2 regions of the Bacillus sp. 11C genome follow, and region 1 is predicted to be linked to the other one. Evidence: a T-box and tRNA genes for the amino acid it is inferred to sense, from the RefSeq annotation. Region 1 holds a T-box; the other holds one or more tRNA genes.
The links. A T-box is a leader RNA that pairs with one kind of tRNA and senses whether it is charged. The one in region 1 lies ahead of glyQ (glycine--tRNA ligase subunit alpha), so its partner is inferred to be a tRNA-Gly.
Positions count from the first base shown of each region.

Region 2: it has a tRNA-Gly gene. The T-box ahead of glyQ (glycine--tRNA ligase subunit alpha) is inferred to sense a tRNA for this amino acid. The anticodon was not compared.

Region 1 covers NZ_JBUPVZ010000003.1:353,687-358,109, reverse strand. Annotated here, with positions in the region: gene era (GTPase Era) at 1-460, shown strand, start outside; gene ACY3LV_RS06860 (YqzL family protein) at 604-747, shown strand; gene recO (DNA repair protein RecO) at 784-1,551, shown strand; T-box leader at 1,591-1,766, shown strand; gene glyQ (glycine--tRNA ligase subunit alpha) at 1,854-2,741, shown strand; gene glyS (glycine--tRNA ligase subunit beta) at 2,734-4,423, shown strand, end outside.
Region 2 covers NZ_JBUPVZ010000015.1:78,912-83,334, reverse strand. Annotated here, with positions in the region: gene katA (catalase KatA) at 1-662, opposite strand, end outside; gene ACY3LV_RS17775 (hypothetical protein) at 1,091-1,627, shown strand; gene rpsN (30S ribosomal protein S14) at 1,741-2,010, shown strand; gene ACY3LV_RS17765 (hypothetical protein) at 2,027-2,500, opposite strand; gene ACY3LV_RS17760 (helix-turn-helix transcriptional regulator) at 2,502-2,702, opposite strand; tRNA gene ACY3LV_RS17755 (tRNA-Gly) at 2,896-2,969, shown strand; gene ACY3LV_RS17750 (B3/B4 domain-containing protein) at 3,060-3,683, opposite strand; gene queG (tRNA epoxyqueuosine(34) reductase QueG) at 3,766-4,423, shown strand, end outside.

The DNA of each region.
Region 1 (4,423 bases):
AGTTGTTCCGATTTCTGCTCTAGAAGGAAATAATATCGAAACATTGCTCACTCAGATTGAAGCGTATTTGCCGGAAGGACCGCAATTCTATCCGAGTGACCAGGTAACCGACCACCCGGAGCGCTTTATCATTTCCGAACTCATCAGGGAAAAAGTGCTGCATTTGACAAGAGAAGAGATCCCGCACAGCATTGCGGTGGCCATCGAATCAATCAAAGGGCAGGACAATGGTTCTGTACACGTAGCGGCGACGATTGTGGTCGAACGGGATTCCCAGAAAGGCATTGTGATCGGGAAAAAAGGAAGCCTGCTGAAAGAGGTCGGAAAAAGAGCGAGAGCGGATATTGAAGCATTGTTAGGCTCCCGTGTCTACCTTGAATTATGGGTCAAAGTGCAGAAAGACTGGCGTAATAAAATGTCCCAGCTGCGCGATTTTGGTTTTAAAGAGGATGAATATTAATCTCTCGCTGTGTCATTATCTCACAGGATCAGGGATACATTAACAAATTTTGTTTAACATGAAATGGAGGACATCTGGTCAAGATAAAGGTAAGAATTTGGAGTTTAGGTAAGCTAGTTTAACTACAGAAAGGTGGGTTTCTTGTGTTGAATTTTACCTGGAACGTATTTTCTCAAACAGGAAATGTTGATACGTATCTTCTTTTTAAAGAACTGGAAAAAGAGAACATAGAAAGACCCGAAGAACTAGAAGATGAGCTAGCCCGATTTGATTATCCAATTTTATAAACCTCTTGGCCGCTCCTGCTTTAGGAAGGTGCGGAAATGCTGACAAAATGTGAAGGAATCGTTCTTCGCACAAATGATTACGGAGAGACGAATAAAATCGTTACTTTACTGACAAGAGAACACGGAAAAGTAGGTGTTATGGCAAGAGGCGCCAAAAAAACGAACAGCCGTTTATCAGCAGTCAGCCAGCCCTTTTTGTATGGTTCATTCTTAATGCAAAAAACAACCGGCCTCGGAACACTTCAGCAGGGTGAAATGATCCTCAGCATGAGAGGCATCAGGGAAGATTTGTTTTTAACAGCATATGCTGCATATATTACCGAGTTAGTCGACAGAGGCACTGAAGAAAAAAAGCCAAACCCTTATTTGTTTGAATTTATTTTAGAATCGCTTAAACAGCTGAACGAAGGAACAGACCCAGATGTTATCATCTTTATCGTTCAAATGAAAATGCTCGGTGTCATGGGGCTGTATCCCGAGCTCAATCACTGTGTGCATTGTAAAAGCCAGGATGGGAGCTTTCATTTTTCTATCCGTGATAACGGTTTTATTTGCCACCGTTGTTTTGAAAAAGATCCTTACAGGGTTCCGATTAAACCGCAAACGGCAAGGCTGTTGAGACTGTTTTATTACTTCGATCTATCAAGGCTGGGCAATGTCTCCTTAAAACAGGAAACAAAAGCTGAATTGAAGCAAGTGATTGATTTATATTATGAAGAATACTCAGGGTTATATTTAAAATCAAAGCGCTTTTTAGATCAAATGGAGAGCATGAAACATCTTATGGGTGAAAACAAAAGTTGACATCTGGTCCATCTTTTTATATGATCATTTATTATAAAATATGTTGCAGTGAGAGAAAGAAGTACTTGCGTTTACCTCATGAAAGCGACCTTAGGGCGGTGTAAGCTAAGGATGAGCACGCAACGAAAGGCATTCTTGAGCAATTTCAAAAAAAGAGGCTGGGATTTTGATCTCAGCAACTAGGGTGGAACCGCGGGAGAACTCTCGTCCCTATGTTTGCGGCTGGCAAGCATAGAGACGGGAGTTTTTTGGTTGCCGCCGCAGTCATCTGATAAAGGAAAAGTAAAGTGGAGGTGCTTGAAATGAATATTCAAGACATGATTCTAACCTTGCAGCAGCATTGGTCCGGTCAGGGCTGTGTGCTTATGCAGGCTTACGATGTAGAAAAAGGGGCCGGCACGATGAGCCCGTATACATTTTTGCGCAGTATCGGCCCTGAGCCGTGGAAAGTGGCTTATGTAGAGCCTTCCAGACGGCCTGCCGACGGCCGCTACGGGGAGAATCCGAACAGACTGTATCAGCATCATCAGTTCCAGGTTATTATTAAACCGTCTCCTGATAACATTCAAGAGCTGTATTTAGATTCCTTGCGCGCTCTTGGAATTGATCCGCTTGAGCATGATATTCGCTTTGTTGAAGACAACTGGGAGAACCCGTCTTTAGGCTGCGCGGGTCTTGGCTGGGAAGTATGGCTTGACGGAATGGAAATTACACAATTTACGTATTTCCAGCAGGTCGGAGGACTAGAGTGTAAACCAGTTTCTGTAGAGATTACGTACGGAATTGAGCGTCTCGCGTCTTATATCCAGGATAAAGAGAATGTTTTCGACTTGGAATGGACGTCAGGGTTCACAGTAAAAGATTTATTCATGATGGCGGAATACGAGCATTCCGTTTATACGTTTGAAACGTCAGACGTCGATATGCTGTTCCAATTGTTCAGCACGTATGAAAAAGAAGCGATTAAACAAATGGATAACGGGCTTGTTCATCCAGCATATGACTATGTGCTAAAATGCTCGCACACCTTCAACCTGCTTGACGCCAAAGGTGCGATCTCAGTTACCGAGCGGACAGGCTATATCGCAAGAGTGCGGAATTTAGCGAGAAAAGTAGCAAAAACCTATTATGAGGAACGAGAAAAACTAGGGTTCCCAATGCTTAAAGGGGAGGGTGCTTCTCATGAGTAAACAGGATTTATTTTTAGAGATTGGATTAGAGGAAATGCCGGCGCGCTTTTTAAATGACAGCATGGTTCAGATTGGAGAGAAGCTGACAGGCTGGCTGAAAGAAAAAAATATCACTCACGGTGAAGTGAAGCTCTTCAATACGCCTAGACGTCTAGCTGTATTCGTAAAGGATGTAGCAGAAAAGCAGGATGATATAAAAGAAGAAGCAAAAGGGCCAGCGAAAAAAATTGCTCTTGATGCAGACGGGAACTGGACAAAAGCGGCAATCGGCTTTTCAAAAGGCCAAGGCGCAGACGTGAAAGACCTGTACATCAAAGAAGTAAAAGGTACAGAGTATGTATTTGTACAAAAATTCCAAGCCGGACAAGAAACGAAGTCGCTTCTGCCGGAACTGAGCGGTTTGGTTACGAGCTTGCACTTCCCGAAAAACATGCGTTGGGGAAATGAAGATTTGCGTTATATCCGGCCAATCAAATGGATTGCCGCTTTATTTGGACAGGATGTCATTCCATTTTCGATCACAAACGTTGAGTCTGGCCGGACAACACAGGGACACCGTTTCCTCGGACATGAAGTGTCAATTGAATCACCTTCTTCCTATGAAGAGCAGCTGAAAGAACAGCATGTCATCGCTGACCCTAACATCCGGAAACATATGATTCAATCTCAGCTGGAAGCGATGGCAGCAGAAAACAATTGGAACATTCCAGTAGACGAAGACCTTCTTGATGAAGTGAATCATTTAGTAGAATACCCGACAGCTCTTTACGGTTCATTTGAATCTGAGTTTCTGACAATTCCTGAGGAAGTGCTTGTCACGACAATGAAAGAACATCAGCGCTACTTCCCTGTCAAAGACAAAAACGGTGATTTGCTGCCTCACTTTATCACAGTCCGAAACGGAAACAGCCACGCGATCGAAAATGTAGCCCGTGGCAATGAAAAAGTGCTGCGCGCGCGTTTATCTGATGCTTCATTCTTCTACAAGGAAGATCAGAAATTAAACATTGATGCAAATGTGAAGAAGCTTGAAAACATTGTTTTTCATGAAGAGCTTGGTTCTCTTGCTGATAAGGTCAGAAGAGTCACTGCAATCGCAGAGAAGCTTGCCGTCCGTCTTCAGGCTGATGAAGATACATTAAAACATGTGAAGCGGGCTGCTGAAATTTCTAAATTCGATCTTGTCACACATATGATATACGAATTCCCTGAGCTTCAAGGAATTATGGGTGAAAAGTATGCGAAAATGCTTGGAGAAGATGAAGCTGTGGCTGCGGCAGTAAACGAACACTATATGCCTAGATCAGCAGGCGGAGAAACGCCTTCTACTTTCACCGGAGCTGTTGTAGCAATGGCGGATAAGCTAGATACAATCACTTCATTCTTCTCTATCGGCGTTATTCCGACTGGTTCACAGGATCCTTACGCCCTGCGCCGCCAAGCGAGCGGTATTGTTGCGATTCTTCTTGACCGCAACTGGGGAATTTCGTTTGAAGAGCTGCTTACTTTCGTACAAACGGAAAAAGAAAATGAACTGCTGGATTTCTTCACTCAGCGTCTGAAATATGTCTTGAATGCTGAACAAATCAGACACGATGTCATCGACGCCGTGCTGGAAAGCTCTAAGCTTGAGCCGTACTCAGCGCTGCATAAAGCACAAGTGCTGGAACAAAAGCTTGGTG
Region 2 (4,423 bases), on a different contig from region 1:
ACGCCTTGTTCTGTTTTAAAGTGATATTTAATCCATACGCCTTCGCCTTCGGCATTGGTCCATTTGAATGTATGGCTTCCAAAGCCGTGCATGTGGCGAAGTGTCGCAGGAATCCCGCGGTCAGACATCAGAATCGACACTTGGTGAAGCGATTCTGGTGAAAGTGACCAGAAATCCCATACAGCTGTAGGGTTTTTTAAGTGTGTTTTTGGATCTCTTTTTTGTGTATGGATGAAATCAGGGAACTTAATCGCATCGCGGATAAAGAATACCGGTGTATTGTTTCCGACGATGTCATAGTTTCCTTCTTCAGTATAAAATTTAACGGCAAATCCGCGCGGGTCGCGAACTGTGTCAGCCGAGCCAAGTTCACCGGCAACTGTTGAGAAACGGATGAACAACGGTGTGCGTTTGCCGACTTCAGAAAGGAAAGCGGCTTTCGTGTATTTTGTTACATCGTTTGTTACTTCAAAATATCCGTGAGCGCCTGCTCCTTTAGCGTGAACAACACGCTCAGGAACACGTTCTCTGTTGAAATGGGCCAATTTTTCGAGTAAATGTACATCTTGGATTAAAGTTGGTCCGCGAGAACCTGCAGTCATTGAATTTTGGTTATCTCCAACCGGGGCGCCCCAGCTAGTTGTCAGTTTATTTGAACTCATGTGATCACCTCTTGGAATTTATAAGAACATAATATCATCTCTAAGTAAAAAGTCAATATCATATTATAATTATTATAAAATAGTTATTTATATTAAGCGATATCTAGTATTGAAAATGATGATAAACCTCTGTCATAACAGGTTTTAAAACAATGAAAATTTGTGTGATCATGATTTTTTCTTTTCTATTTGCGAAACAAGCAGAGTAAGTGATAAACAGGCAGACAAAATCTCGCATAAATAGAGTTGGTTTATGACCGGTATCCTCACTTAGAAAAGTGTTTATTTTGCAGACTTGGCTTTTGCTTCTGCCAATAAGGCGCAGGTTTAAGTAAAACACAGCCCTTGAACACATGGTATGATATGTAAAGAAGGGAGCTGATTTTCTGAAAACATTGATAAGCACAACAATTATTTGCCTGATTGCTATGCTGTCAGCATGCGAAGATACAAAACAAATGGAAATCAAAGAGGCCGATATGTCAGATCTCGAAAAAAATAGAATGGATGTTGCAGCCTCCCAAACCTTCACTGCCGAGGTCGCAAATATCAGTGATAGCATTTCTGGAGCTGAAATGTATATAGAGCATTATCAAAACGGAAAGCTTGTTGAAACCATTGGACCGGTAAGTGCAGATTACTCGGAGGAAAAACCCGATTCATTACAATTTGTTTACTTTGAGAATGAGGAGGGAGAAGGTAAGAATAAACTGAGCACCGTTCATTTTGGAATTGTGGATAAACAAGGAAATATTGTGGCTGATTCGTCGTTTCGGCGTGATGATAGCGCGGCACAGGAAGTGACTCAGAAGATTTCGTCGGCTAAACCGATTTCTTTCGAAAAACCTGTATTGATCGGCAGCAGTATTAAAGGGACTGACGAACCAATGCACACCTCTGAACACAAAAAAGAGCTCATTAAGCATCAAGATGCGCTACTGTATTATGTGGAATTGCATCATTAGAAACGGGCGGCTTCAGGCCGTCTGTTTTACAAAGCGGTATACTTGCTTTTTTGAATCGTGCGTGATACATTTTAAATCGTAACAATTTCGATTTAAAAAGGAGGCTATGTGACTTGGCTAAAAAATCAAAAGTGGCAAAAGAGTTAAAACGCCAGCAGCTTGTTGAACAATACGCTGATATTAGACGCGAGCTGAAAGAAAAAGGAGATTACGAGGCACTCAGCAAGCTGCCGAGAGATTCAGCACCGGGAAGGCTCCACAATCGCTGCATGGTAACAGGGCGCCCGAGAGGATATATGAGGAAGTTTAAAATGTCCAGAATCGCTTTCAGGGAGCTGGCTCATAAAGGACAGATTCCCGGTGTGAAAAAAGCGAGCTGGTAAGAAAAACTCCGGCCGATTACAGCGCGCCGGAGTTTTTTTCGTTTTTCTTGAAAGCGATGACGTAGGATAGGTGCTGGATGATCATGATGATAAACACAATAATAATAGGGAAAAACGGAATATGCGATTGAAAAAGCGGATAAAAAATGAGAAGAACCGCTGCGGCAGGAAGCGAGAAATAGACGGCGATATAAGACGCGCGGCATGCTTTTGCCGTCATCATCTGCTCTCTTTCATCCTGCTCTTCAAATTCATCAGGCAGGAGAAGCTGCTTTCTGGCAGGGCGGCTTTTCTTATGCAAGTACATATAAACCGCAGCCGCCGCAATAAACAGAATAAAGGGAGTGAGGTTTAATTCAAACACCATCTCGCCGCTCTTTGTACGGGAAAAGGCCGCTATGCCTTCAGAGGCTTTAAAGTATGAAATCAGCGTCCAGCATGCTAGGCCAAACAAAACTAGTTGAAAAGCTGCTTTTGTTTTCATGCTCATCTTAGTATTCCTCCTCTAACCAAAAGACATCCTCCATTTTCATGGAGAAAGCTTTGCAGATTTTTAGTGCTAACAACAGTGAGGGAACATAGTCGCCTTTTTCGATAGCTGCCACCGTTTGTCTTGTGACGCCGACTGTTTCTCCGAGTTTTTCCTGGGAATAGCCCAAACGCGCCCTCAGCTCTTTCACTTTATTTTTCATCATGACGTCTGTCCCCTTCACAATCTCTTTTGATTATATTGTATAGTATACTTAACATTATGTAAATGCGACTTAACAACTTTACAAAAAGAAAACATTTTTTCGACAAAATTTTTATACTCCCTTGACGAAAAATCAATAAACGTGTAATATAAAAAAAGTCAAAGCAATACTGTTACTGACTATCATAAATGCGGGTGTAGTTTAGTGGTAAAACCTCAGCCTTCCAAGCTGATGTCGTGAGTTCGATTCTCATCACCCGCTCCATACATACGTTATTAACGCAGTGTTTCGTTTCTTAGATAAACGAAGTATTGCGTTTTTTTATGTAAAAAAGAACACATTATCTGTGTTCTTTTACGTAAGCCAATGTACTGTATGGGCGCCGCCATGAATTTGTTCAAACATTTTCGTTAATGATGATAAGAGTTTAACAGCGCTGCTTTTTTTTATGGATGGCGGGAAAAAGATGATTTGCAGCATGTTTTTGGTCTCGTTAGTAACGGGAAAGCGATTGACGCTGTTTTTTAAATCGCCAAATATGCCGTTTTCATCAGAGAAAAGCAGGATGTTTTCTTTTTCTCCCAATGAGATTCGGACTGGCTCATGAAGCTTTCCGGCGTCATAAATCATAATGGGCAGAGAATATTTTAATGCGAAAAAATCGATGGTGTCATGGGCTGAATCCTTGCTTTCCAGGAATTGTTCTTTGGATATCGGGATCAGCATGTCCTCCATTGGAGTTGTTTCTCGCTCAAATGAAGGGGTAAGCTGTTTAAAAAGTTCTCGCCATTCCTTGACGAAGGGTTCATCGGATATTCCGCCGTCCGCATAGTCGAAAAACAAGGATTCTTGAAATAGGCGAAGCCTGCCTTTCAGCATTTGCGGAGAGGAACCGACTTCGATATTCTCATAAATCACAGCCGCCGCATGTAAGCCGGCCGCACGTTCAGTAATAACAGAATCAAGTTTGATAGTCACAAGCATTCACTCCAGATACGGGATATCAACTTATTATAAACGCTGTATCGTTTTATCACAAAGAAAGGAGGCTGTGCAAAACATGAACATTTATCAGCTCAAAGAAGAATTAATTGCATACGCGAAAAGCATTGGCGTGGACAAGATTGGTTTTACGACCGCTGATACTTTTGACAGTTTAAAAGACCGTTTGATTCTTCAAGAATCACTCGGCTATCTCTCCGGCTTTGAAGAGCCGGATATCGAGAAAAGGGTGACGCCGAAGCTGCTTTTGCCGAAAGCGAAATCAATTGTGGCGATTGCTCTCGCATATCCTTCCAGAATGAAGGATGCGCCGAGAAGCACGAGAACTGAGCGCAGGGGCATTTTTTGCAGAGCTTCCTGGGGCAAAGACTATCACGATGTGCTAAGGGAAAAACTCGATCTGCTGGAGGAATTTCTGAGGAGCAAGCATGAGGATATCAGAACCAAGTCAATGGTCGATACAGGTGAATTATCTGATCGGGCGGTTGCAGAGCGGGCGGGTATCGGATTCAGCGCGAAAAACTGTATGATCACAACGCCTGAGTATGGTTCTTATGTGTATTTAGCGGAAATGATCACAAATATACCTTTTGAGCCAGATTTGCCGATTGAAGACATGTGCGGCTCCTGCACGAAATGTCTGGACGCCTGCCCGACGGGAGCATTGGTCAATCCGGGACAGCTGAATGCGCAGCGCTGCATCTCTTTTCTGACCC